Regions from separate parts of the Paenibacillus sp. OAE614 genome, predicted to be linked through region 2. Evidence: riboswitches for the same ligand, from Rfam matches in the RefSeq annotation. Region 2 holds a riboswitch; each other region holds the start of a gene.

Region 1 (10,718 bases), 2.8 Mb from region 2:
CCGCCCCCGATTTCCGGTGCCGGTACGAGTCCGTTCCCGGATGATCGATGTCGAAATCGTGGGCGTCGTGCTTAATCACCGCTGTCCGTACGCCCTTCGCCGCAAGCAACTCGACGAGACTGCAGACGAGCGTCGTCTTGCCGCTGTTCTTATACCCGACGATTTGCCAGACGGGCGGCTTCGCTTCTTGCCGGCTCATCTCGATCCCTCTTTAAGCAGCAAAATTTGCACCTTGGATCCGGCCGGTGTGACTGCCTTGGCGGGAGGGATAACGATCAGGCAGTCGCTGTCCTTGATCGTTACCATAACGCTCGATTCGTCCACCGCTGCCGGAACGGCATACACCAATCCATCGCGGACTTCCATTCTTCCGCGAACGTAGCGGGTAAAGGCGTTCACCTTCGTATAGTCAACGTCCAGGACGGCTGTCCACTCCTTAAGGTAGGCATCCTTTCTCCCCATCATGCCCTGAATGGTCGGCCGGACGAACAGCTCAAAGCCGACGAAGCAGGCGCCAGGATTGCCGGACAGTGCAAAGAGCAGTTTGCCGTCTTTTACGGCCGCCGTCGTGACGCTGCCGGGACGCATGGCGATTTTGTTATACAGCATCTCCACCCCGTCGCCGCGGACGAGATCGCCCATAATGTCGTAGTCGCCGACCGACACACCTCCGCTGGTCACGACAGCATCGTAATCCCGGAGAGCCTCCTCGACCCGTGCTTGTGCCAGCTGCAAATCGTCCATAATGGCGTCCAGGATCAAGGGCTCGCCCCCCGCTTCCCGCACCTGGGCCGCGAGCATGTACGTGTTGCTGTTGCGGATTTTACCCGGCTGCAGCGGCTCTTCGACGGACAGCAGCTCCGACCCCGTCGAGAAAATCGCGATCCGCGGCTTGCGGTACACCGGGACACGGGGAATGCCGAATGTCGCCAGCACCGAGATTTCCCCGGCCGAAATACGGGTCCCCGGGCTAAGCAGCAGCTGTCCTTCCTGAACCTCCAGGCCGATCGGGGTTATGTTTTGCCCCTCCTGGATTTTTCGCTTCAGTCCAACCCGGGCACGTCCGTCCTTTTCCCGCTGCTCCGTCATCTCCAGCATGACGACGGCGTCCGCGCCGTCCGGCACTTCGGCGCCCGTCATGATCCGCGCAGCCGTCCCCGGCCGGATCACTTGGCTGGACACGCTGCCGCAAGGAATCTCGTCGATGACTTCCAGCCAGACCGGATCGTCCGAGCTGCAAGAAGCGGTGTCGGCGGAACATATCGCGTACCCGTCCATTCCGGAGCGGCGGAACCGCGGAAACGGATGCGGGGCGGTAACGGGCTCGGCCAGAAAGCGCCCGACGCTCTCCGCCAGCGGTACCGTTTCTACAGCGCCTGGCTCGACATACCCGGCGATCAGCCTTTGGGCATCCTTGACCTGCATCGGCTTCCGGTGAAATTTATCGTAATCGGTTCGTGTCTGATCCATTATGTATCATCCTTCCGTAGCTGAATGTCTCCCTCTATCATGACACAAAAAAACGCACGAATCCATGCTTCGTGCGTTTTCGTCCGTCGTGAATACGGCATCAGGATATTCGCTTGTGGCCAGCGTCACCTGCGCCTTGTGATCTTGCCCGATCCGACCCGGGTTTTCGGTTTCGTATACGACCGCTTCGGAGAATCAAAGATGCTGGAACCGCTGCTGCCGCCTCTGGATATGCTGCCCCTGCTTGGCGTCGTCGTATCTTTCTTCCGGTCAAAGATGCTGCCGCCGGAACCGACGCTCGGATTTGTGTCGCTGTTTTTGCCGCGGCGGAGAATCGAGCCCTTCTTCTCAACCGTCAGCGGCGGCGCCACTTTTTTATCATTGGTCGTCGGCGTGTGGTACGTTCCCTGCTTCGGCTGATAAATGTCCCGGCTCGTATATCCACGGTAGGAGCCTCCGCCGCCGAACGAATCAAAGAGTTGTCCGATGAGCGCGGCCGTCAGATATCCCTGAAGAAAGCTTGAATCGTAATTCCGCTGCACATACTGCTGCGAGTCGATTTCAATCAGCGTATCGCTTGGCTTGGCGGTATCTTTCTGCAGATGGTACCATTCGTTACCGTACACCAGGAACATCCGGTCGGCATCTTCCGGCGACATCTGGTCGGGCTTCTTCTCGTCCGTCAGCTCCTTCGCAACCTCGGGAACCGTCTTGTCTGCGGCCCGGTACACATACGACGTAGCGTTACCGTCGCGGTTCACCGACTCCAGCGGATATGTCTCCTTGACGTTTGGCGAGCCGATGCCGCATCCGGTCAGCAGAGACAGCACAAGGCTGGCGACAAGCAGAAGCTTCAGGCCGAGAAACCTGCTTCTCTTCTTACCCATCATGTGCCCCACCTCTAATTGGCCCGGATGACTTTCACATCACCTGGGATTACTTTCTCTCCTTCATACAGCATAAAGCGTCCGTTCTGCCACTCGATCCGCAGCAGATGATAATCGTCGGATTGGTACTGCCATACATGCTGCTCTCCCCCTTGCGTAAACGGGGTTTTGCCTTGAATCAACACATGACCGATGTATTCTTCTTCCATATAGTAAACCCGGTCGTCCAGTTCGATTTCGGTTGGTACTTCGGCAGGGTTATCAAGCCGGCCGTCGATGGGAGCGTACAATTCATACTCCACGGTCTCGCGCTCTTCAATATGAAGGTAAGCGATCGTGTTCCCGTCCCGGAGCGTGAGCAGAACGGCGTTTCTTCCCCGGTTGTGCACCCGTCCGATGACTTCGTACGTGACCAGCGATACCTCGCAAATATCTCCCGGCATCAGCGCCAGCATGCTTTTCTCCGGTTTCGGCGGTTCCGGCTTGGCAAACAGGTTGCCGATTCTTTTAAATACACTCATATGCTATAACTCCTTAGGTAATCAAACTTTAATATATATTGGGGTCGTGCTACAGGCAGGCGGTAATGATGAGGGCGCCCACCAAATGGATCGTACCGGCAAACAGGCCGTAACCCACTTTGCCCTGCTGTGTACCTGTATCCAGATCAAGCTTTGCCCACCATCTCATCAAGACGCGCACGATCGCTTCCAGCACGAGTAAGATCAAGAAGGAGACGATCGATACAACCAGCGCTTCCAGCAGGTTATTCGAGGTCCGAATCGAAACGGACAGAATGTAACCCTGGGACAGCAGCTTGATGACCAGGCGCGAGGTGACCGCCATGTTGCCCGCCTTCACTTCTTCAAAATCTTTGTACTTGGTAAACAGCGAATCCACAAACATCAAAATAAAGAGCAGGATCGCCCCGGAACCTGTCCATACCAGAATCCCTTTAATGATATTAAAATCCATCTACCTTAGCCTCCACATCTTCTCAACGTCTCACTCATACATAATAAAAGCGAAGGAGAAATATGACAAATGTTCCCCTTCGCTATTCATCATACCCGGTTTATGGCAGATTATTTGTTCTCGTACTGCTTCATGAGCGCTGCCAGCTCATCTTCAACTTCTTTGTCCTTGCCGAGCTGTTCGAACTCATCGTCGAGCGATTTTCCTTTGGCGGACATTTCGTTGCTGGCCTCGGCTTGCGCCTCCATCTGCAGCATCTTCTCTTCCATCCGCTTCATGCCGTTCGTCGCAGAATCGGTGCTGAAGCCGTTCATCGCCTTGTTGATTTCGGTTTGCGCTTTGGCCGCATTGTAGCGGGCTACCAGCGTCTCTCTTTTGTTCTTCATTTCGGTGAGCTGCTTGCGCATTTCCTCAAGCTTGGCACGGAGATTGTCGGCCGAAGCCTTGTTCTGGTCGTAGCTTGCTTTGTATTCGTTCATTTTCTGCTCAGCCGATTTTTTCTCTTCCAGCGCACGGCGGGCCAGCTCAACGTTCTGTGCCTGGGCTGCGGTGTGTGCCTGCTGGGTACGCTTCTCAACGAGCGCCTGCTGCTCTTCGTACAGCTGCTTGAATTTTTTCTCGATGGCGATTTGAGCGGCTACAGCCTTCTCCGCATCTTCCAAATCTTCGGTCATATCGCGGATATACTGATCCGTCATCTTGATCGGGTCTTCTGCCTTATCGATAATCGCATTAATATTGGACATTGTTAAATCGCGCAGTCTTTTGAAAATAGCCATGGTTTCTTGTTCCTCCTGAAAGGTTAATGTGTTCTTCTTGATACTCTTTTACGCAGCAGTTTTAGGACCGTTTCAAAAATCGCCAAAATTTTTTTCGGCTTTGTTCATCTTCCATAATATAGCAGAAACGAGCCTTCATTCAAGGCTATGTTTACCGTTTAAAAAACGCGGGAGCCGATCCGACCGATCTGACTCCAGCGTTTTGTTGTGAATGCTTGATTAGCTTCATTTCCGCAATGCCTCGTTAAAAAGCGCGCAAATACTGTTTCGGGATTTTCTGTTCTCCGTTCAGCTCTTGGGCAGCATGGAGCGCCCAGTAAGGATCCTTCAGCATGCCTCTGCCGACTGCGACCAGATCCGCCTTTCCTTCCAGCACCACCTGCTGCGCTTCCTCGTAATTTTCCAAGCGGCCGACAGCGATTACCGGCACATCCAGCTTTGCCTTCATTTGCTCCGCCAATTCCACCTGGTACCCCGAGCCGGCCTTCGGTCCGCCGTTCGATCCGATATGACCTTCACCGCCGGAGGAAATATGAAATACGTCCACGCCCGCATCCCGGTATCGTTGGCAGATTTCCGCGCAGTAATCGACGTCATAACCGCCGTCCACGTACTCCTTGGCAGACACTCTCATCAGAACAGGCATGTCTTCAGGGACCGCCTTCTTGACGGCTTTAACGACTTCTTCTCCGAACAAAGCCAGGTCTTTTCCATACGCATCGTCTCTTCGGTTGGTCAGCGGAGAATGGAACTGATGGATTAAATAGCCGTGAGCGCCGTGTATCTCCACGGTATCAAAGCCGGCTTCCACCGCGCGCCGGGCCGCTTCCCCATAGGCGGTAACCAAACTCTGGGCCTCTTCGGTGGACAAAGCTCTCGGAATTTTATATTTCTCGTCAAAACGGATGGCCGATGGAGCTACAGGCGGGTTCGCGTCCTCCGCCTTGCGGCCGGCATGGCCCAGCTGGATGCCGATCCTTGCGCCATAGGCGTGCACTTCGTCGACGATTTTGCGGTAAGCAGGGATCTGCCCGTCATCCCATATTCCCGTATCTCGGTTCGTAATCCGTCCGTCGGGGTGAACCCCCGTCATCTCTACGATAATCAATCCGGCTCCGCCGACTGCGCGGGATACATAATGGACATAATGCCAATTGTTAGGGATCCCGTCCTCAGCCTGTACCGAATATTGGCACATCGGAGGCATAACAATCCGGTTTTTCAGAGATAATCCTTTAAGTACATAAGGTGTAAATAGATCTGCCATTGCTTCGTGTCTCCTTTATGGTGTATGTGATTAAGCCTATATGACAACAGGGTTATATGATTGCAGCGCCGCCGCTCATGTCCATACCTCGCGGTTACGGCCAACGTGCAGCGACCGTAATCCATCAGTTCTATTATACACGCTTTGCCGAACGATATGAAAATGTGGCCCATCATCTGATTAAAAGCAACATAATTGCATCAACTTATGGACATAACAAGGATAATCATGTTTTCGCTGTTTGTCCGCGGTGGAAAGGAGTCGAGACGGATGAAAAAGAAGCTGTTATGCACATTGCTGTCTTCCCTGCTGATCTTGTTGTTGATCTGTCCTTGGCAGTCCGGGTGGCCGGCAGCCGCCGCTCAAGGCGGTGAACCCCCGGAACATCCGTCAGGTTCCGAACCTGCACGGGAAACCAGCAGCCGGGAGGCGAAAGAAAAGCGGAAGGAACAGCAGATCCTTACGCTCGGCCAGCTGATCAAAAAATATCCCGAAACGTTCAAAATTCACGGTCCGCGCGTCAAAGAGGTAGCCCTAACCTTTGATGACGTGCCGGATCCCAGGTTTACTCCTCAGATCCTGGATGTGCTCAAAGCCCATCATATTAAAGCCACCTTTTTTGTGATGGGCAGCCGGGCGAAGAAGCATCCCGAGCTGGTCGAGCGCATCGTCCGTGAAGGACATGTGATCGGAAACCACTCCTATAATCATCCGGTGTTTCACAAATTGGAGATGGACGAATATGTAGCCGAGATTAAGCGGACGGAGAACACGCTTTACGGCATCGTCGGCTATAAGCCCAAGCTGATCAGGCCGCCTTATGGAGACATCACGGAACGCCAACTACGCTGGGCCAAACAGCAGGGCTACAAAATCGTAAACTGGAACGTCGATTCGCTGGATTGGAAAGGAATCGGCAAGGAGGCGGTCAAGCGCAACGTGCTGTCCACCGTTGGGCAAGGCTCGATCATTCTTCAGCATGCGGGAGGTGGAACCACGTCCAACCTCAGTGGTACGATCGATGCCCTTCCGGACATTATTCGGACCTTGAAAAATAAAGGCTATTCATTTGTCACGCTGCCGAGGTTACTTCACGTTCCAAAAGACAAGTAACGCGCTGAGCGTACAAAAAAACCGGCTTGAGTACAAAAGCCGGTTTTTCCGTGTTATTATGAATAGCATTGACTATTTAATGAAAAACAGCTCAACGTCCTGGAACCCGAAGGCACTAACGCTTTCCGGGCTGCCCGGCACGAAAATGTCGATGCGTTTACCCTTAATCGCGCTGCCGGTATCCTTAGCTGTCGCTACGAAGGCTTTCTTCGGAAGGCCTTGGAAGCTGTGACCGGTAACGAGCACTTTCGTTCCCAACGGGATAACGGAAGGGTCAACCGCGATCGTTCCCAGCTTCAGCGGGTTGCCGAAGTAGTCCACTGCGCCCCACTTGCCGTTTTCGCTAGCGGCAGAAGAATAAGCCGTAGCTCGGACGTCGAGTGTTTTGGAGTAATTGAAGGTTTTACCCCATGCTTCCACAACTTTGTCATCGCCATTGACGTTCAAGGAAGCTGCCGTGATGATGGAGCCGCTGTCCTCTGCGGCAAATGCCTTGGCTGTGCTTGCTCCGGGAACATTTAATTTCAGGCCTGGATAAATATTGGTTGCTTCTACGTTCGGATTTGCATTCATTAGCTGATTCAAATTAACACCATATTGTTTAGATAGTGTATAGAAGGTGTCTCCATCCTTCGCTACATGGACCGAGTCCGCAAACGTGGGTACCGCTTGTACCGCCAGAGAAATGCCGATGATGGCTGCAAGTGTCTTGATTCCTTTAAATCTTTTCATGGTTCCTCCTTAAGTCGTGATGCCTGCGAAGTTAGCTGTCGGATTCGGATTGAGGAGACAACCCTACGCCCTGTTGGTGCGATTCACCCCAAGCGTACTATGTACACAAATTACATCCCCCGCACTTTACCTTAAAAGTTTCGGCTCAACAAATATATCACAATTTTGTAACCTGTGCGCATGAAAATGTTACCAATCCAAAACCCTTGAATTATCAGGCTTTATTTAGAGTTGTTAGCTGACTTAAGCAAGGGAGTAACGGCTCAATTCCTTTTAAAAAAGTTACAACATCTTCATTCATTTTAACAATTTATTCATGAAAAGGTACATAAAAAGCCCTGGATGAGTAATATTCTCGTCCAGGGCTTTATCATTTGTAGATGCAGGCTCTTTGTCAAAGGACCTTGCTCAGAAAATCTTTCGTGCGGCTGTTTTGCGGGTTACCAAATACTTCTGCAGGCGTCCCCTGCTCGACGATTTGTCCGCCGTCCATAAAGACGATCCGGTCGCCGACTTCCCGGGCAAACCCCATTTCATGGGTTACGATGACCATCGTCATGCCTCCCTCTGCGAGCTTCTTCATGACCTCCAGCACCTCGCCGACCATTTCCGGGTCCAGCGCCGAAGTCGGCTCGTCAAAGAGCATGACGTGGGGCTGCATGGCCAGCGCCCGCGCGATGGCAATCCGCTGCTTCTGCCCGCCTGACAGCTGGGACGGATATGCATCCCTCTTGTCGGATAATCCGACCGTGCGCAGCAGGTCGAGGGCAATGCGTTCCGCCTCGGCCGGCGGCTGCTTTTTCACCTTAACCGGGGCCAGCATGAGGTTCTGCAGCACCGATTTATGCGGGAACAGATTGAAATGCTGGAACACCATGCCCATTTTTTCGCGTGTGGCATTGATGTTATGGCGTTTGTCCGTAATCGGCTCGCCTTCAAACGTGATCTGCCCCCCTGTCGGGGTTTCGAGCAGATTCAAACAGCGGAGAAAGGTACTTTTTCCCGAGCCGCTGGGGCCGATCACGACGACGACCTCGCCTTTGGCGATGTCGATGTCGATCCCTTTCAGAATCTCCAGCTTGCCGAACGATTTGCGCAAATCTTTAACGCTGATCATCGGTATTCAGCCTCCTTTCAAATGCCCCCAGCAGCTTGGATAAGGTAAACGTCATAATGAAGTAGATGGCTGCAATGACCAGCAGCGGACTGAGGTAATCATACGTAATCCCTTGGATAGCCCCCGACTGGTACATCAAGTCGGTGACACCGATAAACGATACGATGGATGATTCCTTGATAATCGTAATAAACTCATTGCCGATGGCCGGCAGCACGCTTTTTACAGCTTGGGGCAGCACGATGTACCGCATCGTCATGCTGCGCGTCATTCCCAGGGAACGGGCCGCTTCCGACTGGCCCCGGTCCACCCCCTGGATTCCGGCACGGAACACTTCCGCAAGGTACGCGGAGCTGTTAATGGACAGCGTAATTGCACCGGACTCGATAGGCGTAAATTTGACCCCGAAGGCCACAAGGCCGTAGTGAATAATAAACAGCTGAACAACCATCGGGGTACCGCGGAGAACTTCCACCCATACCGAACCGATTAGCTTCGGCAGCCACAAGCGGGACATCCGCATCAAGGATATAATAATGCCCAGCACGAAGCCGCATATGACGCCAATGGCCGCCAGGAGCAGTGTATACTGGATACCTGTCGCAAAATACGTCCGGTAATCCCAAAAAACGGAGAACATATTCATAAAGACCCAAGAACCTCCTTTGTCATCATACCTGCCTGTCCCATCCTTTCCCTGTATACAACAGATCGGGACATATTAGAAACAAGGTACCCATCATTGAACAGAAAAAATAGCGAATTCGCTTCGCTATTTTTATCCGATGTATAAAATGAGAACTGACAGCTTAACCTCTATTTCTGTGCAGCCAAATCGCTCGCTTCGGCGACGTACTGCTCAATCTTGTTTTCGGATTTCAGACGGTCCAGCGTTTTGTTGATTTGGTTCACGAGCTCGGTGTTGCCTTTTTTGATCCCGATCGCGTAGCCGTCTTCCTTATAATCAGGAACCGCATCCGCAATTACCAGACCATTGACGTTCTTGATGTATGCTTCGGCAACCGGCTTCTCCATGATGGAGGCATCCACGCGGTTCGAATTCAGCTGCAGCACGATGTCGGAAATTTTGCCCAGACCGGTGATCTTCGCCCCCGGAATCGTCTTGGCGATGTCCTCCTGGATCGAACCCTTCTGAATGCCGAGCGAAGCTCCTTCCAGAGCTTTCATCGTGCTGTATTTGTCTTTGTCAGCCTCTCTGACGACAACGGCCTGCTCCGCCTTATAGTAGTTGTTCGAAAAATCGATTTGTTTCTTGCGTTCTTCGTTTGGTGTAAGCCCGGAAATGACAAAATCTACGCGGCCGGTGGACAGCTCGCCGAGAAGCGCATCAAAGCTCATGTCCTTGACTTCAAGCTGCGCTCCCATGTCTTTGGCGATTTCCTTGGCGATTTCGATATCGAATCCGACGATTTGGTCCTTGCCGTTCACCATTTTATGAAATTCGTACGGCGGGAAGTCCGCGCTTGTTCCAAGCACGATTGTCTTGCCGCTGGCCGGCTGTTCGCCCGCTGCCGTGCCGCCCTCAGTCGAAGGTTTGCTTCCGCATCCGGCAAGCAGGGAGCCTGCCAGCAGAATGCATGCCGTTAGAATACCCCATTTTTTCATATCTATCTCTCCTGTCCATTTCAATGATACTTATTGTTGTTCAAAGGCATGATCCGTATCCGGCCCAGCCCGAAAAACCACGGTTCTAATCATACAATAAAAATGCATGATTATGCAATGACATTTTCATACAGTGGTCAATACATTTCAAAATAGCCAGAATAATGCGGATTATAGCTGTTTAATTCCATTTATTCCTAGTTCTATTGTTTCTTTTAGTCACCTCCCCCTCTTTTTCGGAATAAATATGTATTTACCGTTTCAAAGCCCGTCTCCTTCCTAATATCGATGCATAAATCCCTTCAAAAACCTGCACCCTTTGAAAGAAAAGCTTCTTATTATGTAATTACACGCATTGGGGACTCCTACGCAAAAAGTTCACCGAAACGTCAGATTAAGGCGGCAGCCATGGTTCATCATTCCGGGAATGAGGTATTAAATAGCTAGATATTTAGTGGAGGTGTAGTCATGCTGCTGGAAGCTTTATACCATGTCCCCCGGGACAAATGGGCCTATGCGTACGATCCGAAGACGATACATCTGCGTGTCCGCACCAAACGAAACGACGTGGATACGGTGGTTGCGATGACCGGAGACAAATACGACTGGGATTCGACCTATTTTGAAATTACGATGGAAAAAGCCGCGACCGACGATATGTTCGATTATTGGGAAGCTGCCGTGCTGCCTAAATACAAGCGTCTTAGCTATGCGTTCCGGATCACTTCCGGCAAAGAAACGATTTACATGCT
Region 2 (10,718 bases):
CGGAGGAGTACGCCCTCAAGCCGTGGCGGTTTTATATCGACGGCCATCCGTACGTGTCGGTCAAAGCCCCTGAGCCGCTGCCTTTTTCGCTAAGGGGTTAGTTCCGTGCTGTACACGAGTCCCTGTCCCTTCATGCCATGCAAAAAGGACCTGCCCTGCCGACAGATACGAAACACCGTCAGCAGAAAACAGGTCCTTTGTTCTTATAACGAGGAGAGCCCGCGATTTACGCTATACCTCCAGCGCCTTCTTCAGCTCATCCGGCGAAGCTTCCCACCACTGCTCATTATGCGACACCAGCAGGTTCTTCAGCAGCGTCTTTTCCTCAGATCCCAATTCGTCCAGCATAAATTTCCGCTTCAGCGCGGCATCCATCCGGTTCACGTGATCGGCAAGGATTTTCCAGCCCCGTCTCTCTTCTTCATCGATCCACATCTCACTGACCGTGGCACCGCCGTAGAATTGTCCATCCTCGTTCCGGTCCACCGCGACCCATACGATCCACACCTGGCGTCCGTTCGGGACTTCCTCCCGGTTCGGCGTAAAGCGAATGCGGCGCTCCGGCTTGCTCTTGGCGTGCATCGCTCCGATATCGATGACGGCTTCGCCGCGGTCGATAATGACCGGAGAAATGTTGTTCAGATCGATAGAACCTGCCCCAAAACCCATCTTGTGCTTGCTCTTGCCGCTGACGATATTCAGTGCGATGGGCTTCTTGCCTACCTGTTCCTTGTTGTCCATTTCCGATGTTCCTCCTATTTGAAAACAGAAACGCTGCGCTGCGCCTCCGCGATTTGTGGATACCCGTCCAACTTAATTTTATTTTAACTAATAATCGCTGGAAAGCCAACATATACATGCTGTAGATGCTTGTCAACGGGAGGTATTCGTATATGGCCCCAGCACGCGCCAAACTCGTCTTTTTATCCTTTCTCGTTCTTGTACTCCTGATTACGGGAACACTGTGGTTCGTCTTTAAGGATTCGCCCGAGTCCATGCCTTCCTACGCTCCGGATCAGGCCAAGCCTCCAGCGGCTTACAAGCCTCCGTCACCGATGGAGAGCGTCCAGCAGCCGACCGCGGAGGTGCTCAGCAAGCGGGTGGTGGAATATCACATCGATACGACCCTTGATCCGGACAGCCGGGTAATTAAAGGAACCCAGACCCTGACCTGGACCCATCCCGGCAAAAAAACGGTAAACGAGCTGTATTTTCACCTCTATCCGAACGCCTTCGCTTCCATGGATACGACATTTATGAAGGAATCCGGCGGGAAGCTGCGCAATGACACGATGCCTGCCGACGGCTTTGGGTCCATGACACTGACTGCAATGAAGACTGCCGACGGTCTGTCGCTGATGCACCGGATTCAATACGTGCAGCCAGATGACGGCAATACGAAGGACAAGACCTTGATGAAGGTGCGTCTTCCGCGGCCGGTGAAACCAGGCGAAAGCATCACGCTGACCATGCAATTCGAAGTCCAACTGCCCAAAATCTTCGCCCGAATGGGGACCGCCGGTAACTTTGTCATGGCCGGACAGTGGTTCCCCAAAATCGCCGTCTACGAGCCCATAGGAACGCGCGGCCGGACGAGCGAGGGCTGGGACCTGCACCAGTACCACGGAAATTCGGAATTCTACTCCGATTTCGGCATTTACAGCGTCCGCATTCACGTGCCGAAGAACTACACGGTGGCCGCAACCGGTTTCCCGGTGCAGAACTCACAAATCAAGAACGGCGAGAAGATCTATCAGTTCTACGCCGACGACGTACATGACTTTGCCTGGGCCGCATCCCCCGACTTTATCGTCGCCGAGGAGCCGTTCTCTTCAGCGGAGGTGCCCGGGGTCCGGATCAAGCTGTATCTCGATCCCGCCCACAAGGATTTGAAGGAGCGCTATTTCTACGCCGCCAAGGCCGCGCTTAAATATTTCAGCAAATGGTACGGGAAGTATCCGTATTCCACCCTGTCTATCGTCGTTCCGCCCGAAGCAGGCAACGGGGCAGGCGGCATGGAGTATCCAACGCTGATTACGGCCTTCGGGGCCAAGGACGACTCCCCGGGTTACGACCTCGAGCGGACCGTCATCCATGAAATCGGCCATCAGTACTTCTACGGCATGATCGCCAGCAACGAGTTCGAGGAGGCCTGGCTGGACGAAGGCTTCACCTCCTACGCTGAGGATAAGCTGATGGAGCAGGAATACGGCGTCATCCCCAATCTGCCGATCCAGTCCTCGCTCATCGCTTCGCCTGCGCCGCTGACCCAGGACGCCTGGAAATATACGTCGCAGAATCAATATGCGCTGAACGTGTATTACCGCGGCAAGATGGTCCTTAAAGAAATGGAGACGCTGACCGGCGCCCAGACCATGAAGAAAATCATGTCCACCTATGCGAAGAAATACCGTTTCGAACATCCTGCCACGGCTGATTTTCAAAAGGTGGTCGAGCAGGTAACCAGCAAGTCGTGGCAGACCTTCTTCGATCAATATGTATACGGCAGCCAAATGGCCGATTTTTCGGTCGACGAAATTACGGTGCGCAAGGATAAGGATTCGGCGCAGCCCCGGTACGATTCTTTGGTGAAGGTCAGCAAAAAGGGCGGCGATCTGCCGCAGGTGCCGATTCTGTTCACGTTTACGGACGGGCATCAGATCAAAAAGGTTTGGGACGTAAAAAACGCCAGCACCCAGTTCAAGCTGACATACAGCTCCCCGCTGGCCTGGGCCATGATCGATCCCGGCTATACGATCGTGCTGGAAAACAAACATGTGAACAACTACCTGAAGGCGGACATGGATCATAAAGTGCTCCTCCGCTGGAACGTAAGCATTACCAAGCTGATTGAAACCCTGCTTGGAAGTCTGTCCTGGTGAGGTGAGAGCAGTGAAATCCTATATTGTTAACGGTTGGAAAAGCGTCAAAGACCAATTTTATGTCATGATCATCATGTTCCTGTACCAGCTGCTCTGGGGCTACTTCCTGTACCGTCTGATCGATTCGGCGGTTGTGCCGCTGCTGATGCGGTATCCCGATCCCCCGCCGACCGAACTCAGCCAGGTCCTCTATTATGTGGAGGGACAAATGAGCTTGACCCAAAGCAGCACCGTGCATACCTATCTGTGGGTTCTCCTGGGAATGGTCGCCCTCCGCATGCTGCTGACCCCTTTTATCCACGCGGGCATCTTCTACGGCCTGCACCGGGAGCATCAGGGGGAACGCGGACTGTTTTTCTTCCAGGGTATGAAGCTGCACGGCAAAACGGTGTTTCTTTTTCACCTGATCGAATGGGTGCTTATCGCCGCTCCGTTATACTGGATGATCCCGAAGATGTATCCAATCCTGCTCAGCGCGATCCAAAACCATGCCCAGCTGCTTCACTGCATCCCGTACATTGCAGTCTGGCTTCTGTACTGCTACATCGTCCATCAGATGATTCTGTTCATGCAGTTTGGCAAAACCGGTGGAACCAGCATGTTCTCCTCGCTCTGGATCTGCCTGCGAAGCGCGCTGCCGGTCATCGGCATATCCGTTCTGCTGGGCGCGGTCAGCCTGCTCTTGTATGGCATTACCAGCAGTGTCTCTCTGATCTGGGCAGGGCTTGCCACTCTGATTATCCAGCAGGGCTATCATATGGTCAGCTGTATCTTTAAATTATGGAATATCTCCTCCCAATATGATTTGTGGCATCAGCAAATGAACCGTACGAAAAAAAATATTTCGGAATAGTTAAAATTTTGTCATCACTTTAATCCGCTGATAAAAGAAGAACCCCGTCTCTTTCTGTTGAAAAGAGGCGGGGTTTTTGTTGTAAAATGATTGTTAACCATTTGCCAAAGTATAAATCCTCTGTTAAAATAATCCGAGTACGAACTTAGTAACAACTTTGTAATCTTTGCTGTAACGATTTTGACTTTGCTGTAACTGATTTCATCATTTGTCCGTTCATTTGATTGGTATGTAGGATTATAGGTAACTTGTCAGCATGTCCATTTCCGGTGCAATCATCACGAGCCGAATTCCCAGGCACCAGGAAGCGGGGGATCCAATTTTGGGTGAATTGATCTCGCTACAGAGGGATCATAGGGGACCTTCTACCGAATCCTTAAGCTAACCTCGCAGGCATTGGAAGGGGTTTATTTTTTTGAAGAAGAAGTTGGCAGCCGCAGCGCTGGGCCTTACACTTGCGTTCTCCATGGGCACCGGCAGCGTATTTGCGGATTCATCTCTGAATCACATCGTTAACAACACGATCGGCGTTTCTTACAAAACCGGCGGGACAACTACGAACGGCTTCGATTGCTCCGGTTTTACCCGTTACGTGTACCAAAAGCTGGGGTTAACCCTCCCGCGTCAATCCGCTGCGCAGTATAAAACAGGTACCGCTGTTTCCAAAAGCCAGCTGAGAGCAGGAGACCTGGTTTTCTTTAACACCCTAGGCGCAGGCGTTTCCCATGTCGGCATTTACATCGGCAACGGAAAATTCGCGCACGCGTCCTCTTCGAAAGGCGTTACCATCAGCAAACTGAGCCAAAGCTACTACGCCAACCGCTACGTTGGCGCCAAACGGGTCATGAGTACGGCCAAATACCAAGCTGCGGTTTACAATTGATTATCTCTCGAAAACAATGCATATCCAGAACAACCCGCGCCGCTGATTTTTGCCGAAATCGCCCCGCGGGTTTGTTGTTACTTATTAGACGTAAGAACCACCGAAAAGGTAACAGCATTTCAAAAAAATTTTTTAAACGAGTAAATCCACGATTTTCTCCTGTTTTTTCCACCCTTGTCATTTCTTTTACCCACTCGTCCAACAAATAAACATCATTTCCTATAAATTTTCCTACAAATCTTCTTTTTCTGTTAGAAACAATTGCCAAAGTCCGATTCCTTTGTTACAATAGTCCCAGCGATAGTAACAACTTTGTAATCTTTACCTGACACAAAGTTGCGAACGAATAAGAAGTAACAGGGAATTATACATAGTGTAAAAAGTTCATGCCGAATTTCCTCACACTAAGGAAAGCGGGGGAACCAGTTATGGGTGAATTGATCTTGCTCCAGAGGGATCATAGGGGGCCTTCTACCGAATCCTTAAGCTAACCTCGCAGGCGCCGGAAGGGGTATTTTACTTGAAGAAGAAGCTTGCAGCAGCAGTCATGAGTTTCGCCATTGTGCTCACGGTCGGCACAGGAAGCGCTTTCGCAGATTCCAAGATGGATAAAGTGATCGACAGCGCGATCGGAACCAAGTACAGAACGGGCGGAACCACAACAAGCGGATTTGACTGCTCGGGATTTACAATGTACGTATTTGATCAATTGGGCATCGATCTGCCCCATCAGTCTGGTTCCCAGTTCAGCATGGGTTCGGCCGTATCCCGCAGTGATCTGAGAGCAGGCGACTTGGTATTCTTTAATACATCGGGAGCCGGAGTATCCCATGTCGGAATTTACGTCGGCGACGGAAAATTCGCACATGCCTCCACTTCTCGCGGTGTGATCATCAGCTCTCTGAGCGACAGCTACTACGTCAACCGCTACGTTGGCGCCAAACGAATCATGAGTACGGATAAATACAAAACCGCCGCCGTCGATTCCGAGGACGTAGATGACGTCCAGTAATGCAGGTAAAGCAAGGGTACGAGATCCCGTAGAATGAGATTTTTGCCGAAATCTCCTTTTGCGGGATTTTTTGCGGACAGAAATGGGTAACCTTTCCATCCCCGCCCGCTACTCCTCATTTACCCCGCTATTCCGAAATTAAACAGATATCTGGGACAATCCGGAATATTTTTTCTCTAATGTTCAAATCCTACAGGGAGGTCTGGAAGGGAGATCTGCACATGAACCTCCAACATGAGAGCTTCATGATCGTTCCCATGACCCGGGAGCATGCTGAGACCGTCTGCGGCTGGGTGTACGAACCTCCATACGATTTATACGGCTGGCTGCCGTGGGATCAGATGGAGGCGCTTGGCGTCGAATCTGGTGATCCTGAGGTGAGACAAAGCCAATATGTGTCCGTCCTGGATGCTGAACATACCTTGTGCGGGTTCGCGCAGTTCTTTCCCTTGGCAGGCGTGACCCGGCTTGGTGTTGGTATGCGGCCTGATTTATGCGGCCAGGGGCTGGGTAAGAGCTTTATGCAGGCTGTGGTCGGCGCAGCCCGTGAAAAACGGCCTGGGGACGAAATCGACCTTGAAGTGCATACATGGAATAAGCGGGCCATCCGGGCTTACGGGAAGTCGGGGTTTGTCATCGCTGATACCTACCCCAAGCTGACCCCTGAAGGTGAACAGCTGTTTCACTGTATGGTCTATGAAGGGATCTAACTTGAAAATTCCATCATCATAAAAATGGTACAAATTTGTGTATTTTTGGTGGCCCCAAGTTTGGATTCGTTTGCTTTTTTGACACAAACTATTTGATGTGATGGCTTGTTCCGTTATAATGAAGGAATGAAGAATGACAGTTTACATAGAAAGGACGAAAACGGATGCAAAAATGGATCATGAGCGGTGTATTAACGATCGCAGTGGTTATGGCAATTGTGCTCATGTTTACGCTTCCAGGCAAAGAGCAGGTGGCGGAAGAAGAGAAGCCGACCATGCCGGAAGTTACGATGGACGCCGCAGCGGCCGAATCTACGATTAAAGCACAGGGCTGCATTAGCTGTCACGGGGATCAGCTTCAGGGTGCCGTAGGCCCGAACCTTCAAAAGATCGGAAGCCAACTGTCCGCTGAAGAGATTTACACCATTATCACTAAAGGTAAAGGCGGCATGCCATCCTTTAAAGACAAGTTGAAAGCTGAAGAGATCGCCAATGTGGCCCAGTGGTTGGCTGAGAAGAAATAACGGTTGTAACGCATACAGAAACACGCTTTGGAAGAACGGGACGTTCATCGCAAAGCGTGTTTTTATTTGCTGCATTATTCTCGTTACCTTTTTTCGCCGGAACGCATTTTTTCGAACAGTTCGTTAAATTGGTGAGCCTCCTTGACATCCAGGGACGTAATCCCGCCTTCATCCCATGAAGTCAAACGCAGCGTCACATTTTTATAATCAATCGTAATAAAGGGGTGGTGGCCAAAAGCCTCTGAAATGGCCGCAACCTCATCCACAAAGGAAATGCCCTTCATGAAATTGGAGAAAACGTATTTGCGCACGATCCAGCGGCCCTCTTCAAGCTCCCAGCCTTCCAGCTTAGACAAATGCGTTTCTACTTCTTCTTGCGTATATACCATTCTTCCGTTCCTCCCTGAAACCTAACATCCCCGAGGTTCATCAGGATGTGTCATTAATGTATGCTCGGGCGAAAAACCTTTACCCATTGTATTCATCCCTGAATGTAATCATGCTTCTCCAAGGAGAGTACATACGAATAATATCTTACCATGGACAGGTTTAAAAAATCCATCCGGCCCCAGGGACTATATCAGTGAGACTACGGTCAGCTCCTCGTCGCCGATCAAGAGGTTGATCCGGTGATGGTCCTTGTCATACATCACGACACCGCTTCCAACGGTGATGACAGGTTCGGCTCCCAGCGCATAGAACAAATCCTCCGCCAGCGCCTCATGCACCTCACGCTTCTCTTCGATGCCCAGCTGCATCCAATCCTGCTCCGACATTTCAAAAAATAAATAACTGTCCGGAATTTCCCCGACAGCTGCCGTCAAATCGGTCAATATGCCGTCATAGTCACGACCATGCTTAACACCCATGCCATTCCCTCCATATCGAAGTTTAATTACTCATACGATCCATAAGCAGTTATTGTGAATGGTGAACGCCCTGCTCCATGCGCCCCTGTGTCAGGGTCTCTAGTGGGCCATTCGTCACCCGTTTGTGCTGTGATTATTCCCTTCAGGGTATGGTGCTCAGACTTGATTTTGTAGGACAGATGAACCTTGTCATTTCATTATACCGGAAAATATCCCTTAAAAAAAAAGAGAATGGTGTCGATAAATAATATAAACCGTTTTTTGTGAAAGCGACCATGTTGCATGGATGTAAACGCGGTCGATTCCGAAAGGATTCAATTCTATTTCTCATGGATGAGGTGTGCAATGGAAATTTCAACGATTGTTGGCCTGATACTCGGTGTGGTTGCAGTCCTAGTCGGCATGGTGCTGAAGGGCGCCCCGATCGTCAGCCTGCTGACGCCCGCCGCTTATGTCATTATTCTCGCCGGAACCGCCGCTACGCTGTTTATCGGCTTTCCGATGTCTGAGATCAAAAAGTTCCCGAAGCTGTTAAAAATGACCTTTGTCAAACAAAAACTCATGCAGCGTCAAGAGCTCATCACCCTGTTCATGGAGTGGGCCTCCATCACCCGCCGGGAAGGCCTTCTCGCTCTGGAGACCAAGGTCGAAGAAATCGACGACGCCTTCCTGCGCAACGGTATGCGCATGATTATCGACGGTAACGACCAGGAGTTCGTCCGCGACGTCTTGATGGAAGATATTGCGGCGACGGAAGAGCGTCATCGTGCAGGTGCCCTGCTCTTCTCCCAGGCCGGTATGTATGCTCCTTCCCTCGGGGTGCTTGGTGCCGTCGTCGGCCTGATCGCCGCTCTGACCAAGATGGAGAATATGGCCGAGCTGGCTCACGCGATTGGCGCGGCCTTTATTGCGACGCTGCTCGGTATTTTTACCGGCTATGTCCTGTGGCACCCGATCGCCAATAAGCTGAAACGCCTGTCCAAAAAAGAAGTGGAGCTCAAGCTCATGATGGTGGAAGGACTGCTGTCGATTCAATCCGGCGTATCCACCATTGCGATCAGCCAGAAGCTCTCCGTCTTCTTAACCCCTTCCGAGCGCGCTCAAATGAATGAGAAGGAGGATGGTTCAGGTGGCCAAGAAGACTAGACATGAACCGCATGAGGAGCATGCCGACGAATCCTGGCTTCTCCCCTATGCCGACCTGCTGACACTGCTGCTAGCCTTGTTTATCGTTCTCTATTCCATGAGCGCCACGGACGCCAAGAAATTTGAGGAAATGAGCCAGGCCTTCAACAATGCCCTCAGCACCGGAAACGGCGTGCTCAACTTCAGGTCGAATTTGCCGATGGATAAAAATATGGACCAGGGCAAAAAAGACTCCCAAGAGAGCATCGTCACGAATAACAATGACAAGAAACAGAAAGCCCAGCTGGCCAAGCAGGAACAGGAAGACCTGGAGAAGCTGAAGCAGCAGCTGGATCAATATATCAAGACGAACGGCCTGACGAACCAGCTGGATACCAAACTGAACCAATCGCAGCTTACGATCACGATCAGCGACAACGCCCTGTTTGCTTCAGGCAGCGCTCAGGTGAAGCCTGAGTCACGCCAGCTGGCGCTCGCCATCAGCAGCATGCTGCAGCAGTTCCCGACGTATGACGTCGTCGTGTCCGGTCATACGGACAATATGCCGATCTCGAACAGCGAGTACGCGTCCAACTGGGACCTGAGCTCCAACCGAGCGCTGAACTTCCTGAAGATTCTGCTCACCAACAAGCAGCTCGACCCGGCCAAGTTCACCTCCACCGCCTTCGGCGAGTTCCGGCCCGTGGCTTCCAACGATACCGCAGCCGGCCGTGCTAAAAACCGCCGCGTCGAGGTATCCATCATCCGGAAGTACCAGAATATCAGCGAGCAAATCCCGGTAACCACGAATAAAAAATAGCATAGCGATAACTAATGGACAGGCTGTTCCCTTCGGCAGAGGGGAGCAGCCTGTTTTGAATAGTAGACGGCACATGTCTTAGGGAATGGGCTTCCGGCCTTTTATAATAGGTCGAAGCCCTACCCTGTATCAGGCCTGGCCCCTCTCTACCCTAGGCGGTAATTCAGCAGCTGTCCAAGCTCTTCCTTTTCCTGCGGCGTTAAATCGCGCCATTTCCCTTTGCCCAGGGATCCCAGGTGGATATTCATAATCCGGATCCGCTGCAGTCGGCGCACCTCGTAGCCGAAGGCGCTGCACATCCGGCGGATCTGTCGGTTTTTCCCCTCGGTCAGAATGATCTTGAACACCCGCTCCGAGATCCGTGTCACCTTGCAGGGAAGGGTCATTTCGCCCAAAATCTTCACCCCGCTAGCCATACCTGTTAAAAAGGACGGCGTAACCGGCTTGTCTACCGTGACGATGTACTCCTTCTCATGCTTGCCTTCGGCCCGCAGTATTTTATTGACGATGTCGCCGTCGCTCGTCAGGAGAATGAGCCCCTCGGAATCTTTGTCCAGCCGGCCGATCGGAAAAATCCGCTCAGAGTGGCCCACGAAGTCTACAATGTTGCCCTTGATATGCTGCTCCGTTGTACTGGTGATCCCAACCGGTTTATTCAGCGCAATGTAGACATGCGTCTCCTTCTTCGCCTGCAGGGGCCGGCCGTTGATGCGGACGTCGTCCCCGTCCTCCGCCTGGCTGCCCAGCACCGCCTGAACGCCGTTGATCGTCACCTTCCCGTTCTCTACCAGCTTATCCGCTTCACGCCGGGAACAATACCCGGTCTCACTGATATATTTGTTAATTCTCAAAGCTTATAACCCCATCTCATTATGGTTTACCCCGGACAAGAGTGCGGATCATTCCCGTTCTGGTCCTTCCCCATGCTCCGGCCGTGCCGCCGGCAGCGTTAACGTAACCTGAGTGCCCTTGTTAACGGCGCTCTCGATCTGAAGTGATCCTTTATGGCCCTCCACAATCCGCTGGCTGACCATCAGGCC
Region 3 (10,718 bases), 3.5 Mb from region 2:
GGAACGCAGGGAGCTGGGCTTCTCGCTTCTATACGGCAATCAGGAAGCCGCCGCGCTGCAGGGTGACCTGCAGACGAGAATGCTGAAGCATTTCCGTGCCGCCGCGGGTGTAACCGCGGCCCTTCTGGTGGTCGCCGGGCTGGCGGGCTTCGCCGCTTATTTCCAGGCGCACGTCCATCCCGCCGATCCGGCTTGCTTCTCATGCATGTTCGATTCGCTGCAGAACTGGTGGGACCGCCTCGGTTTTTGGGAAAAAAGCGCCATCGTGCTCGGAGCGTTCGCTTTGTCCTTGATGTTCGTCAGCTTCTGGCCGGCACTCGGTATTGCTTTAACAGCAGCGAGCATACCGGCGAGCGGCCACGAAATCGCTAAGGATATCCGCGATCCGAAAAGGCTGCTCACCCCCGAAAATGTGATCTCTACGCTGCTTGCGCTGGCGCTGAGCCGTGTTCCGTTCGGCAGGCTGGCCGAACGCTTCGGTAAGAAGGGCGGCAGCAGGCTGAAGGATTGGCTGGAGAAGCTGCTTAAACGGCGAAAGGAGCCGAAGCCGGAACCCGACCTGCCCAAGAAGCCGCATAAGCCGGATGGGGAGGATCCTCCGTCAAAGAAGGAGAAAGATCCCGAGGAGCAGCCGCCGAAGAACGATGCAGACGATTATGTGCATTGGAGCAAAGCGAAGTACCGCGGGGTAGAGCTCCACGATGCCAAGAACGGAGCGCTTGGGGAGTTTGACGGCGTCGATTTGGAGAAGGGCATCTTCTATGAAGCCAAGTCGGCGCAAGGGCTCGACCGTATCCATCCAAAAACGGGTAAGCCGCAGCAGACGCCGCAGCAATTTACAGATAAGCAGTTGTACCAGAAAACGAAGGTGCGGATCAACAACCTGATGCAGAAGGCGGTTGGGACGCGAACAACGCCTGATGGAACGGCGGAGATTCCGACGCTGGAGCAAATCAAAGGAATCCGGCATTTCGAGTTTCAGCTGGACGGGGACTCGCCGGCGTTACGGGCAGCCGCGGAGAACAGCTTGAACAAGCTGCGTCAAGAATTCCCGGATTATACATTCAACATTCGATTTGGGGTGAAATAACATGTCAATCAGCGTCATTATTGTGGACCCGGAGGACGAATTTGAACGGTCCTTTATGCTTCCAGTGGCGACGGAATCCTTTTTCCAGAAATATTGGGTGCCGGCGGTGGAAGAGTTGAACTTGCAGTGGGTCGCACTTTTTCAGGACGGTACGGACGTGGAGTCCGAGGACATCCCGGCTGTCTTGGGCGAAGTGTCCCAGCTTAAAGAATGGGCGCGAAGCCACATGCATGGGGACGACCTCGACCACATGTTACGCAGGCTCGAGCTGCTCGAGACGGAACTGCCGAAAGCGTACAGGCGCGGCGGAGCGGTTGTCTACATCGGTTAACATTGCCTGTTAACATCGGTGTATGAATGAAAGATTGTTTTAGTCTCATAAGAGGTGAGTGCGTTCAAGTCCGGGTTACACAGACACCGGGCTTGATTGCTTTTATCCGCGGTACGTGATGAAAAGGGAAAGGGGAGAGCGAAGTGAGGCACTCTTATCGAATGGACGAAGGGGCTTTTGTGCATCACTTGAACGAAGCTTATGGAATCGCTGCCCGGAGGCTTATTTTTATCCCTTATGGGGATTCGGCCTATTCTTACCGGGTGGAGGGAGAAAACGGGACGCGATACTATCTGAAACTGTTTGACCATAGCAATGACAGCCACCGCCAAGGCATCCTTCGGTGCAGCTGTTATGTGCCGTTTATGTGGGAATTGCATCAGACCGGCCACTTTGTGGAGCTGCCCTGTCCGCTCCGAACCTTAAGCGGTGCTTTTCTGCTTTCCCTTCCTGATTGCACAGCGGTGCTGTTTCAATTTATCGAAGGAGAAACCTGGGCTGAGGCTTACCCTTTTTCCAAGCATAACTTGGAGCGTGTTGGACGGCTGGCGGCGCGGATTCGGCAGTTGACTCCCTTTACTGCCACATCCGGCCTTTCGAGTGAAACGTATCACGTCTCCTTTTCCGAACATTTGATCCAATGCCTGAAGCAGCTTGAGCATCTTCAGCCCGGTGCAAGTCCCGCTAGCCAGCTGCTGCGTGAGCTTGTCATCCCTCAGCAAACGCGCATAACCGAGCTGCTGCACCAGATAATGGGTATTCGTGAGCGTCTCTTGCTTGATCCAGCCCCCAATGTGCTCTGCCACGGTGATCTGTGGGGAGGGAATCTAATGGAGACCGCGGACGGAAGGCTGATCGTCCTGGACTGGGAAGCGGCTATGCTTGCGCCACCAGAGCTGGATATCGTGGGGTATATCGGGGACGGACTGGGTCATTTCCTCACAGGGTATGAGCAGGAACTAGGACAACAGATGGAGCTGAACCCGGATTTGCTGCGTTATTATGCATACCGCCATCATTTGAGAAACCTGACCCATTGGTGCATGAATATTTTGCAGCGTGACCTGGAACCGGACCAGCTGGATAACGACATCGAAATGGTCCGGCATCACTGCTTGAACCGACTGGATACCGTAGAGGCTTCGCTGAGGAATGCGGCGGATCGAAATATATAGAGCCCGATATGATTTTAATAGCGTAAACAAGCGATAAGCACAGCTACAGCCAGAAATTAATAGATTGCCGCCATTGTAAGCGTTGACATGGAGTTCTTTTGAATTTTTTCATACGTATCTCAAACCGTTTGCTTCTTTACAGCAGGCATCTGGAAGGAGTAAGATTCAATTCGTAATCGTGAACTTGTGAACCTGAAACGTAATACTCCTTGATCGCTGAATTCTGAAATCAGGAGCGGGGGAACCAAAGGGAGGAAGTTAAGCCTTCGTCCCAGGGGTGAATCACTTGATGTTCATTTATTGAGTGTAGGGATACTTTCGGTCCCGAATCCGTCAGCTAACCTCGTAAGCGTTATGAAAGAGGGATTTGTCGTGCGCGTAAAGCCACGGGAAGGTCCAGCTTTCCTGCGGCTTTTTTTGTTGTGCCCAAAAAGGGTTGAGCACGTGTCTAACGGGTACATCATGAGCATTTCAACTCTAACACTGGCGGTGACAAACATTTTATGGCAGCATTGAAAAGACTTTTGATCGGACGGCCGCTGAAGTCTACCGAATTGGGAGAACAAAAACTGAATAAGAAAAAAGCTTTGGCCATTCTATCCTCCGATGCGCTGTCGTCCGTAGCGTATGGGCCGGAGCAAATTTTGCTGGTTCTGGTCACGGTCAGCACGGCGGCGTTCTGGTATTCGATACCTATCGGAATCGGCGTACTGATTTTGCTGGCTGCACTCATTTTATCCTACCGGCAGATCATCTTCGCTTATCCGCATGGCGGCGGCGCTTACGTCGTCTCCAAACAGAATCTGGGAATCTATCCCGGGCTGGTGGCCGGCGGATCGCTGCTGGTAGATTACATTTTGACTGTTGCGGTCAGCGTTTCGGCGGGCACGGACGCGCTGACTTCGGCGTTTCCGGCGCTGCATGAGCATACGGTGGGGATTGCCGTCACCTTCGTCATCCTCATTACGCTGCTGAATTTGCGGGGCGTCACTGAGTCCGCCTCCATCCTGGCTTATCCGGTGTATCTGTTCGCCTTCGCGCTGTTCATTTTGATCGGCGTTGGTATGTACAACATCGTGACCGGTCACGTTTCACCGCATTTGCATACGCCGGTCGGGACGCCGGTGGCGGGAATCAGCCTGTTCCTGCTCTTAAAAGCTTTTGCCTCGGGCAGCTCCGCCCTAACCGGGGTCGAAGCGATCTCGAACGCCATCCCGAACTTCAAAGATCCGGCCCCGAACAATGCGGCCAAAACCTTGATGGCAATGGGGATTCTGCTGGCTGTACTCTTCTCGGGCATCGTATTTCTTGCTTATTATTTGGGCATATCCCCGAATCCCCAGGAGACGGTCGTATCCCAGATTGCCAATCAGACGTTCGGACGGAATTTTATGTACTTTTTTATCCAGGGCACGACGGCACTCATCTTGATCCTGGCGGCCAATACCGGATATTCGGCGTTTCCGCTGCTGGCGGTCAATTTAGCCAAAGACCGGTTTATTCCCCGGATGTTTACCGTCCGCGGTGACCGTTTAGGCTATTCGAACGGAATCATCATTCTTGGCCTACTATCCATCGTGCTGATCGTCGCCTTCCACGGACAGACGGAACATTTGATCCCACTGTACGCGGTAGGGGTATTTATCCCCTTCACGCTCTCGCAAACGGGAATGATCGTCAAGTGGATCCGGGAAAAACCGCAGGGTTGGGTGACGAAGCTCGTCATCAATACGATCGGCGCGCTGATCAGCTTCACGGTGTCGGTGATGTTCTTTGCAACCAAGTTTGCGCAGATTTGGCCGGTACTGATCTTTTTGCCGCTGATCGTGTATCTGTTCCACCGGATCAAGAAGCATTATGAGGCGGTTGGCGAGCAGCTGCGGCTGTCGACGTGCGAGCCGGCGGTACCGATTGAAGGCAATGTGATCATTCTCCCCGTCTCGGGCATTACGCATGTCGTGGAGCATTCCCTGAATTATGCGAAGTCGCTGGCGGCGGATCAGATCATTGCGGTATATATTCCGTTTGAACGGGAAGAAGAGAACCGGTTTGAGGAAAAATGGCAAAAATGGCGGCCTGACGTGCGCCTTGTGACGCTGCATTCTCCATACCGGAGCATCATTCATCCGCTTAGCAAATTTATCGATACGGTGCACCGGAAAGCCAGCGAATCCAACTACCAGGTCACTGTGATTATTCCACAGTTTATTCCAAAGCGGAGCTGGCACAATCTGCTGCACAACCAGACGAGCTTGATGATCCGAACTTATCTTTTATTCCGCAAAGATGTTGTTGTGACAACGGTACCGTATCATTTAAAAAAATAGCGATGCATATGGTTCAATCCATTCGTAATCAGGCCCCAGCATCTGTGCCGGCGGTCTTTTTTTTGCGTAAAAGCAGCGGATATATATGAAGGGAAAGAGTAATCCCGTGGGAATAATGGCTTGAGCGTAATGACTTATGAGTAAGGGCTTATTTCCTGCAGAGTAGGGGATCCGTATTTTTTCACGATGTGCAGGGTGTCATAGTTTTAACGCAACAAAAATTCATCCATTGCGTCTAATCAACGTATATAGAACAGCAACAGGGGTGGAACAGATGAATGTGAAACTAATAACGATATTCGGTGCCGTACTCGGTTCTGTGCTCGTATGGGCAGGAAGCGCAGCTGCGGAAGAACGGTTTACCGATCTGCAGCACTCGAAGTGGGCGGAAGACGGCATCACCTATATGTCTGAACGGGGAACCGTCGCTGGATACGGTAACGGGAAGTTTATGCCTGAGAGACAAGTCACAAGAGCGCAAGCCGTCACTTTCATGGTGCGGGAACTCTATCCGCAGGAGCTGCAGCAAGAAGCGGGCGGCGGCATGACCTATACAGATGTGCCTAAGAACCATCCTTTTTATCTTGAAATTTCCATTGCCGCAAAACATGGGCTGGCCAGCGGATTTCCTGACAGCACATTCCATCCGGATGCTCCGATGAGCCGTGCTGAAACAGCGGCGTTTCTTACACGGGCCTATTCACTCGTAAAAGGCCAGCAACCCGTAACATTAACGGATACAGCAAAGCATTGGGCGGCAGCGCCTATTCTCATCATGAGCTCCAACGGATTGATCGGCGGATATTCAGATAGCACCTTTCGTCCGGACCGATCTGTGACGCGAGCGGAGTTTGCCGTATTTATGTCACGGGTCATTCGCTTCGAACGTCAAGGAGCCATTCAGGCACAGAATTGGGATAAGCTGATGTCCTACATGACGGTCAGCGAGCAGGTCGGCCAAATGCTCATGCCTGACATCAGGCAATGGAACGGGAAAGTGACGACTACGGTCAATGAAGGGGTCAAACGCAGCATCCATGATCAGGATTTGGGCGGACTTATTCTTTTCGATAAAAATATCGTAGATGCTCGTCAGGTCACCACTCTGACGCATGATCTGCAGATGGAAGCAGGCGACATTCCGCTGTTCCTTGGCATCGACCAGGAAGGCGGGGTCGTTAAACGAATCCCCGGGGGTACGAATCTACCGGGTCAAATGGCGCTGGGCGCAACCGGAGATACAACGCTCGCCGAAGCGGCCGGACGGCTGACCGGGGAGGAGCTAAAAGCGCTCGGGCTTCAGATCAATTTTGCGCCGGTGCTCGACATTAACAGCAATCCGGATAATCCGATTATCGGAATGCGGTCGTTTAGCTCGGATCCGGATTTGGTGACACGACTGGGTCTCGCAGAGATCCAAGGACTGCGGCAATCGGGAGTCATCGCGGCGGTCAAGCATTTTCCAGGCCATGGCGATACGGTAGTAGACTCCCACTTGGGAATGCCGGTGCTTTCGCATGATCGGGAGCGGCTAGATGCCGTTGAGCTCAAACCGTTTCGGTCTGCCATCGATAACGGAGTAGAGATGATCATGACCGCACATATTGCGTTTCCAGCAGTAGACAACGAACACGTCACATCACTTAAGGACGGAAGCAGCGTGCCGATTCCTGCTACGTTATCCAAGAAGGTGCTGACCGGGCTGCTCCGGGGGGAGCTTGGATATAAAGGCGTCATCATTTCCGATGCCTTCACGATGAATGCGATCGCGGAGCATTTTGGCGAAAATCAAGCGGTGGTACGTGCCGTTTCCGCAGGTGTGGATATCATCCTCATGCCGCAAGATCCGGCAGCCGCGCACCAAACGCTGGTGAACGCGGTGAAGAGCGGGGCGATACCGATCGAAACCATCCATTCGTCAGTGAAACGGATTTTGGAGCTGAAAGCAAAATACGGTTTGTTTGACCGCAGCGAAAGCCTTACGCAGCAATTGGCCGCTCTTAATGGTGTCATTGGTTCCGAGAAGCATCGTACAGTGGAGCGGGAAATCGCAGAGCGAGCGGTCACCTTGTTAGCCGGCCGTGACGGTGCGCAGCCGGATTCCATTCGTCAAGGCGATCGGGTTGCGATTGTCGCAGCCGATGAGGAGCAGGCGAAGCAGCTCGAGAGACAGCTGAAGCAAGCCGCAAATAACCTATCGCTTAAAACAGTAACAGCCCTAGTCGGTCAAGGAAAAACGAATGAGGCGCTTCAGGCGGTGGATCAGGCGGATTACGTCATCCTGGCTTCATATCAGTTCCGTAACGTGGCCAGTCAATTTGGCTGGGCCGATGATCAAACGTTGATCGATGAGATGAACAAACGTAACAAGCGTTATACACTGTTATCGCTGGGCAATCCATATGAGACGATCTACATTCAGAACATGCGTTCGGGGATAGCGGTTTACGGTAAGCAGGAGCCAAATACAGCCGCCGGGATCAAAGTGCTGCTAGGCCAACTGAAAGCCGGCGGGGTGCTGCCGGTGACAATTAAATAATTATTATTAAGATGGTGGTTATTGACCTAACCGGTTTTAAGTGGTTGGTTAAATAAGAACAACTTAGCAATATTAGCCGCGCATAAGCGCGGTTTTATTGTACTTTTTTAAGTGGACGGATATAAATGATCAGGCTCATTATTATAGGAACGATTTAGATAAGATGCTGTCTATAAGCAGTGCAAATCTATAATTTGGCGATTGTTCGATGACGTAAGATTTAAATTAAAAAGCTAAACCAACTGACACTAACACAAATGTACAATGAAGATCATTCGTAACGGAAATGATGAGTCTAATTGATAATAAGTATCTTATCGTGGAGCTTTTTGGAGCTCGGGTATAGAGGATGTGATGGAATAAGCGCCGCATACTGAGTAGTGACTAGTGACTAAGATGACTTGACTATTTAATGCAATTTTATAATTACGTAAAATAATAATTTGACGAATAAATATATATAAGTTATTCTGTACATAAGGAGGTTTAGCAATAAATGGATAAAAACACGAAGCTGCATTACATGAAACGCGTTGACGATAAATGTGCGGAGCTTCCTTGGTACGTGACCGAATACATCGATAGCCGCAAACGCAAGCTGTCGCACACGACGCTGCTGAATTACTGCCACGATTACCTTATCTTTTTTGATTGGCTTGTGGCCGAGAAACTGGCTGCGGATGATCGTAAAGACATTGAATTGAATGTTCTGGAATCACTGACCGTGCGCGAAGTCGAAAATTTTCTGTCATTTCTGGAGTATCAGCTGGGCAACAATAAATACACGATCAACCGGAAATTGTCGGCGTTAAAGTCGTTGTTTGATTACCTGCAGAACAAGGCTGAAACGTCGGACCTCAAGCCGTATATTCAACGAAATGTGATGGCCAAGATCGACTTTAATTCCATTAAGGAAAGCCAAGAAACCGTCGCGAACCGCATTGAGGGCAAAATTTTACGTGAAGACGATTTTGAGAAGTTCCGGCAGTTTGTGGCACATGATTTCGGTGAACTGAACAAAAGCAACAAACGTATGGTCCGGTTCCACGAATTTAACCGTGAGCGGGATACGGCCATCGTATCGCTGATCCTCGGGTCAGGATTGCGTTTATCCGAGGTAGCGGGAATCAATATTGAGGATTTGGATATGAACAAAGGCCAAGTGCGCGTGCTGCGTAAAGGCAACAAAGAACAATATGTATATTTTAGCCAGCAAGCCTTATTAGACCTGGAAAGCTACTTAAAAATTCGGGAAACGCGATATGTACCGGAAAAATCCGAAAATTTCTTATTTATAGCAGCGCCAATCGGCCGCAAAGGCAAAAGCCGGCGGTTAACACCAAGATCGATTGAAAAGCTGATCGAAAAATACGCTGCAGCGTTTGGTAAACCGGCATTGACTGTGCATTCCTTGAGGCATTCCTTTGCAACCCGCTACCACCTGGAGAACAACGACGTACCGAGGCTGAAGAACCAGCTGGGGCATTCATCGATCCAGACGACGATGATCTATACGCATTTAACGGATGAAGAGATGAGAAAAGCCGTTAACAATATGGATAAGTAAAGTAGAAAAATTGGCCGTCATCCGGACGTTTCCTTAATATATTTTCACAAAACTCGTATTTTGTACATATGTCGGGAATAATGGATCCGTTGTCCACTTTTGGGACACTCTATTGGTGTCGGAGGACAAGAACGGCCTCAAGCGTTGTTTTGCTTAAACGATATTTCCGCCATTGCTGATGGGCAGCGCCTTGAACCTGTCGAAGAAGTGTTCCCGACGACATTGATGGTTCGGCGAACCAGCTGATATGCTGTGCTAGGGAAAGTGTGGAAAAGATCGTGCTGAGGACAAACCAATCCTCTGCTCGATCTTTTCTGCTTTAATCTCTAATCGAGATCGTTACATCGCTAAATTGAGCACTGCCCTGATTGACAAACAAGCCAAGCTTCCCTTCAGGTATATCATACATCCTGGCGCTCATGGCTATGTTCTCATCCACGTAGATTTCGCATATCGATCCATCGATAAACACTTTGATTTCGTAAGGACGATCGGGAATCATCTCAATCGGCCGTTCCAGCTCTACTTCATACGGGAACGTCTTCCCGCCTTCTTCCGATTGCATGATATATCCTCGGAAGGTAATGCGGTCGCGCTGTGGCTCGAAGGTGACGTAATAGGCTTCATCCAAGGTATCCTCTGTCCGCAGCATGAACCCAATCCCCTGAGTTTGCTCGGAGAAAGAAATTGTAGCGGATATTTTGCATTGATCGGGCAAATCATCCCGGGTCATGCAGCCGGCAAACCCATACGGTGACGTACAGGAAAGTGAGCTACCCCTATGTTTCCAATCTCCTGCAATTTTATAGAAATGTACAATCAACGGCTTTGCGAATGCGGCATCCACGGTTTCCGGCACTTTTACACCAAGGGTCCCATCCGTACGCTGAACCATTTCATGTACAATCAGGTTCCCACCCCAATCCCATGTGTCGTAATCCTTGCCGCGAGACTTCGGCGGATTCCAGCTGAATAAATCGTCGTTTTTCGTTGGGTTCCACCCGAATAAAAAGCGTTTTTCCCCATCCGAAACAGACTTGGCTGCATAAAAGGCACGGCCGTCGAAGGTATCCTCCTTCGGGGTTATCCATGGTCCGTTTAAGGAACGGCTCATCCGGTAAAAGGTCGCAAAACGTCCCGTATAGGAGGAATAGATCAAATACCACCAATCCCCGATCCGGAACAAGTCGGGACATTCATGGGCACCCACGTGCAAATTCGGAGCATACAAAGGCTCGCGATACTCCCAGGTTTTAAGGTCTTTAGATGACAGCAGCGCAGTGCACCCTTTTCGGTTGGTTGGCCCTTTGGCCATCGCGGCAAGCAGCATCCAATATTGGCCTTCCTCTTCATTCCAAAGCACGAAAGGATCGCGCCAATCGGACAGTTCATAGATGCGGTCGTCCGCAGCAAAGGTATCTTCTGGAATGGGCTCCCAGGTCCCCAAGTCGCTGCTGATCGCATGGCAGACGAGCTGCTTTCCCGGAGGAAATATGCAGTAGAACATATGATAAATCCCGTCCACTTTCAGAATATGGCCGGTTCCGCCTTCAATCTTGCAAGCTCCATCTTCCCGGTAATTCACAAAGTCCTTTGTTCCTATAAGATACCAGCCGTGATCAAGTCCCTCCCGGTAGTTATCTCTCCAGCCGTGCAGATAAAACAGCTTAAACTCCCCGTCTTCATAAT

The links. A riboswitch is a leader RNA that binds a small molecule or an ion and turns the genes downstream of it on or off. The one in region 2 is predicted to bind cyclic di-AMP.
Region 1: linked by a shared signal. The riboswitch ahead of ABIE48_RS18430 (3D domain-containing protein) and the one ahead of ABIE48_RS31130 (C40 family peptidase) in region 2 are both predicted to bind cyclic di-AMP.
Region 3: linked by a shared signal. The riboswitch ahead of ABIE48_RS14910 (APC family permease) and the one ahead of ABIE48_RS31130 (C40 family peptidase) in region 2 are both predicted to bind cyclic di-AMP.

The regions. Positions count from the first base shown of each region.
Region 1 covers NZ_JBEPOD010000001.1:4,019,309-4,030,026, forward strand. Annotated here, with positions in the region: gene mobB (molybdopterin-guanine dinucleotide biosynthesis protein B) at 1-199, opposite strand, end outside; gene ABIE48_RS18395 (molybdopterin molybdotransferase MoeA) at 196-1,470, opposite strand; gene ABIE48_RS18400 (DUF4247 domain-containing protein) at 1,596-2,357, opposite strand; gene ABIE48_RS18405 (DUF4178 domain-containing protein) at 2,372-2,878, opposite strand; gene ABIE48_RS18410 (DUF350 domain-containing protein) at 2,928-3,332, opposite strand; gene ABIE48_RS18415 (PspA/IM30 family protein) at 3,443-4,111, opposite strand; gene ABIE48_RS18420 (NADH:flavin oxidoreductase/NADH oxidase) at 4,356-5,378, opposite strand; gene ABIE48_RS18425 (polysaccharide deacetylase family protein) at 5,649-6,491, shown strand; gene ABIE48_RS18430 (3D domain-containing protein) at 6,564-7,223, opposite strand; cyclic di-AMP (ydaO/yuaA leader) riboswitch at 7,227-7,379, opposite strand; gene ABIE48_RS18435 (amino acid ABC transporter ATP-binding protein) at 7,618-8,340, opposite strand; gene ABIE48_RS18440 (amino acid ABC transporter permease) at 8,327-8,986, opposite strand; gene ABIE48_RS18445 (transporter substrate-binding domain-containing protein) at 9,157-9,966, opposite strand; gene ABIE48_RS18450 (alpha-glycosidase) at 10,435-10,718, shown strand, end outside.
Region 2 covers NZ_JBEPOD010000001.1:6,790,038-6,800,755, forward strand. Annotated here, with positions in the region: gene ABIE48_RS31105 (DNA-3-methyladenine glycosylase) at 1-101, shown strand, start outside; gene ABIE48_RS31110 (YwhD family protein) at 232-741, opposite strand; gene ABIE48_RS31115 (M1 family metallopeptidase) at 894-2,882, shown strand; gene ABIE48_RS31120 (hypothetical protein) at 2,893-3,735, shown strand; cyclic di-AMP (ydaO/yuaA leader) riboswitch at 4,009-4,146, shown strand; gene ABIE48_RS31125 (C40 family peptidase) at 4,151-4,618, shown strand; cyclic di-AMP (ydaO/yuaA leader) riboswitch at 4,996-5,135, shown strand; gene ABIE48_RS31130 (C40 family peptidase) at 5,139-5,630, shown strand; gene ABIE48_RS31135 (GNAT family N-acetyltransferase) at 5,852-6,340, shown strand; gene ABIE48_RS31140 (c-type cytochrome) at 6,505-6,864, shown strand; gene ABIE48_RS31145 (4a-hydroxytetrahydrobiopterin dehydratase) at 6,948-7,253, opposite strand; gene ABIE48_RS31150 (hypothetical protein) at 7,440-7,733, opposite strand; gene motA (flagellar motor stator protein MotA) at 8,079-8,879, shown strand; gene motB (flagellar motor protein MotB) at 8,863-9,678, shown strand; gene rluF (23S rRNA pseudouridine(2604) synthase RluF) at 9,825-10,529, opposite strand; gene ABIE48_RS31170 (ATP-binding protein) at 10,578-10,718, opposite strand, start outside.
Region 3 covers NZ_JBEPOD010000001.1:3,240,590-3,251,307, forward strand. Annotated here, with positions in the region: gene ABIE48_RS14895 (PrsW family glutamic-type intramembrane protease) at 1-1,090, shown strand, start outside; gene ABIE48_RS14900 (hypothetical protein) at 1,092-1,421, shown strand; gene ABIE48_RS14905 (phosphotransferase enzyme family protein) at 1,565-2,596, shown strand; cyclic di-AMP (ydaO/yuaA leader) riboswitch at 2,801-2,964, shown strand; gene ABIE48_RS14910 (APC family permease) at 3,100-4,923, shown strand; gene ABIE48_RS14915 (glycoside hydrolase family 3 N-terminal domain-containing protein) at 5,198-7,462, shown strand; gene xerS (tyrosine recombinase XerS) at 7,959-9,029, shown strand; gene ABIE48_RS14925 (GH32 C-terminal domain-containing protein) at 9,349-10,718, opposite strand, start outside.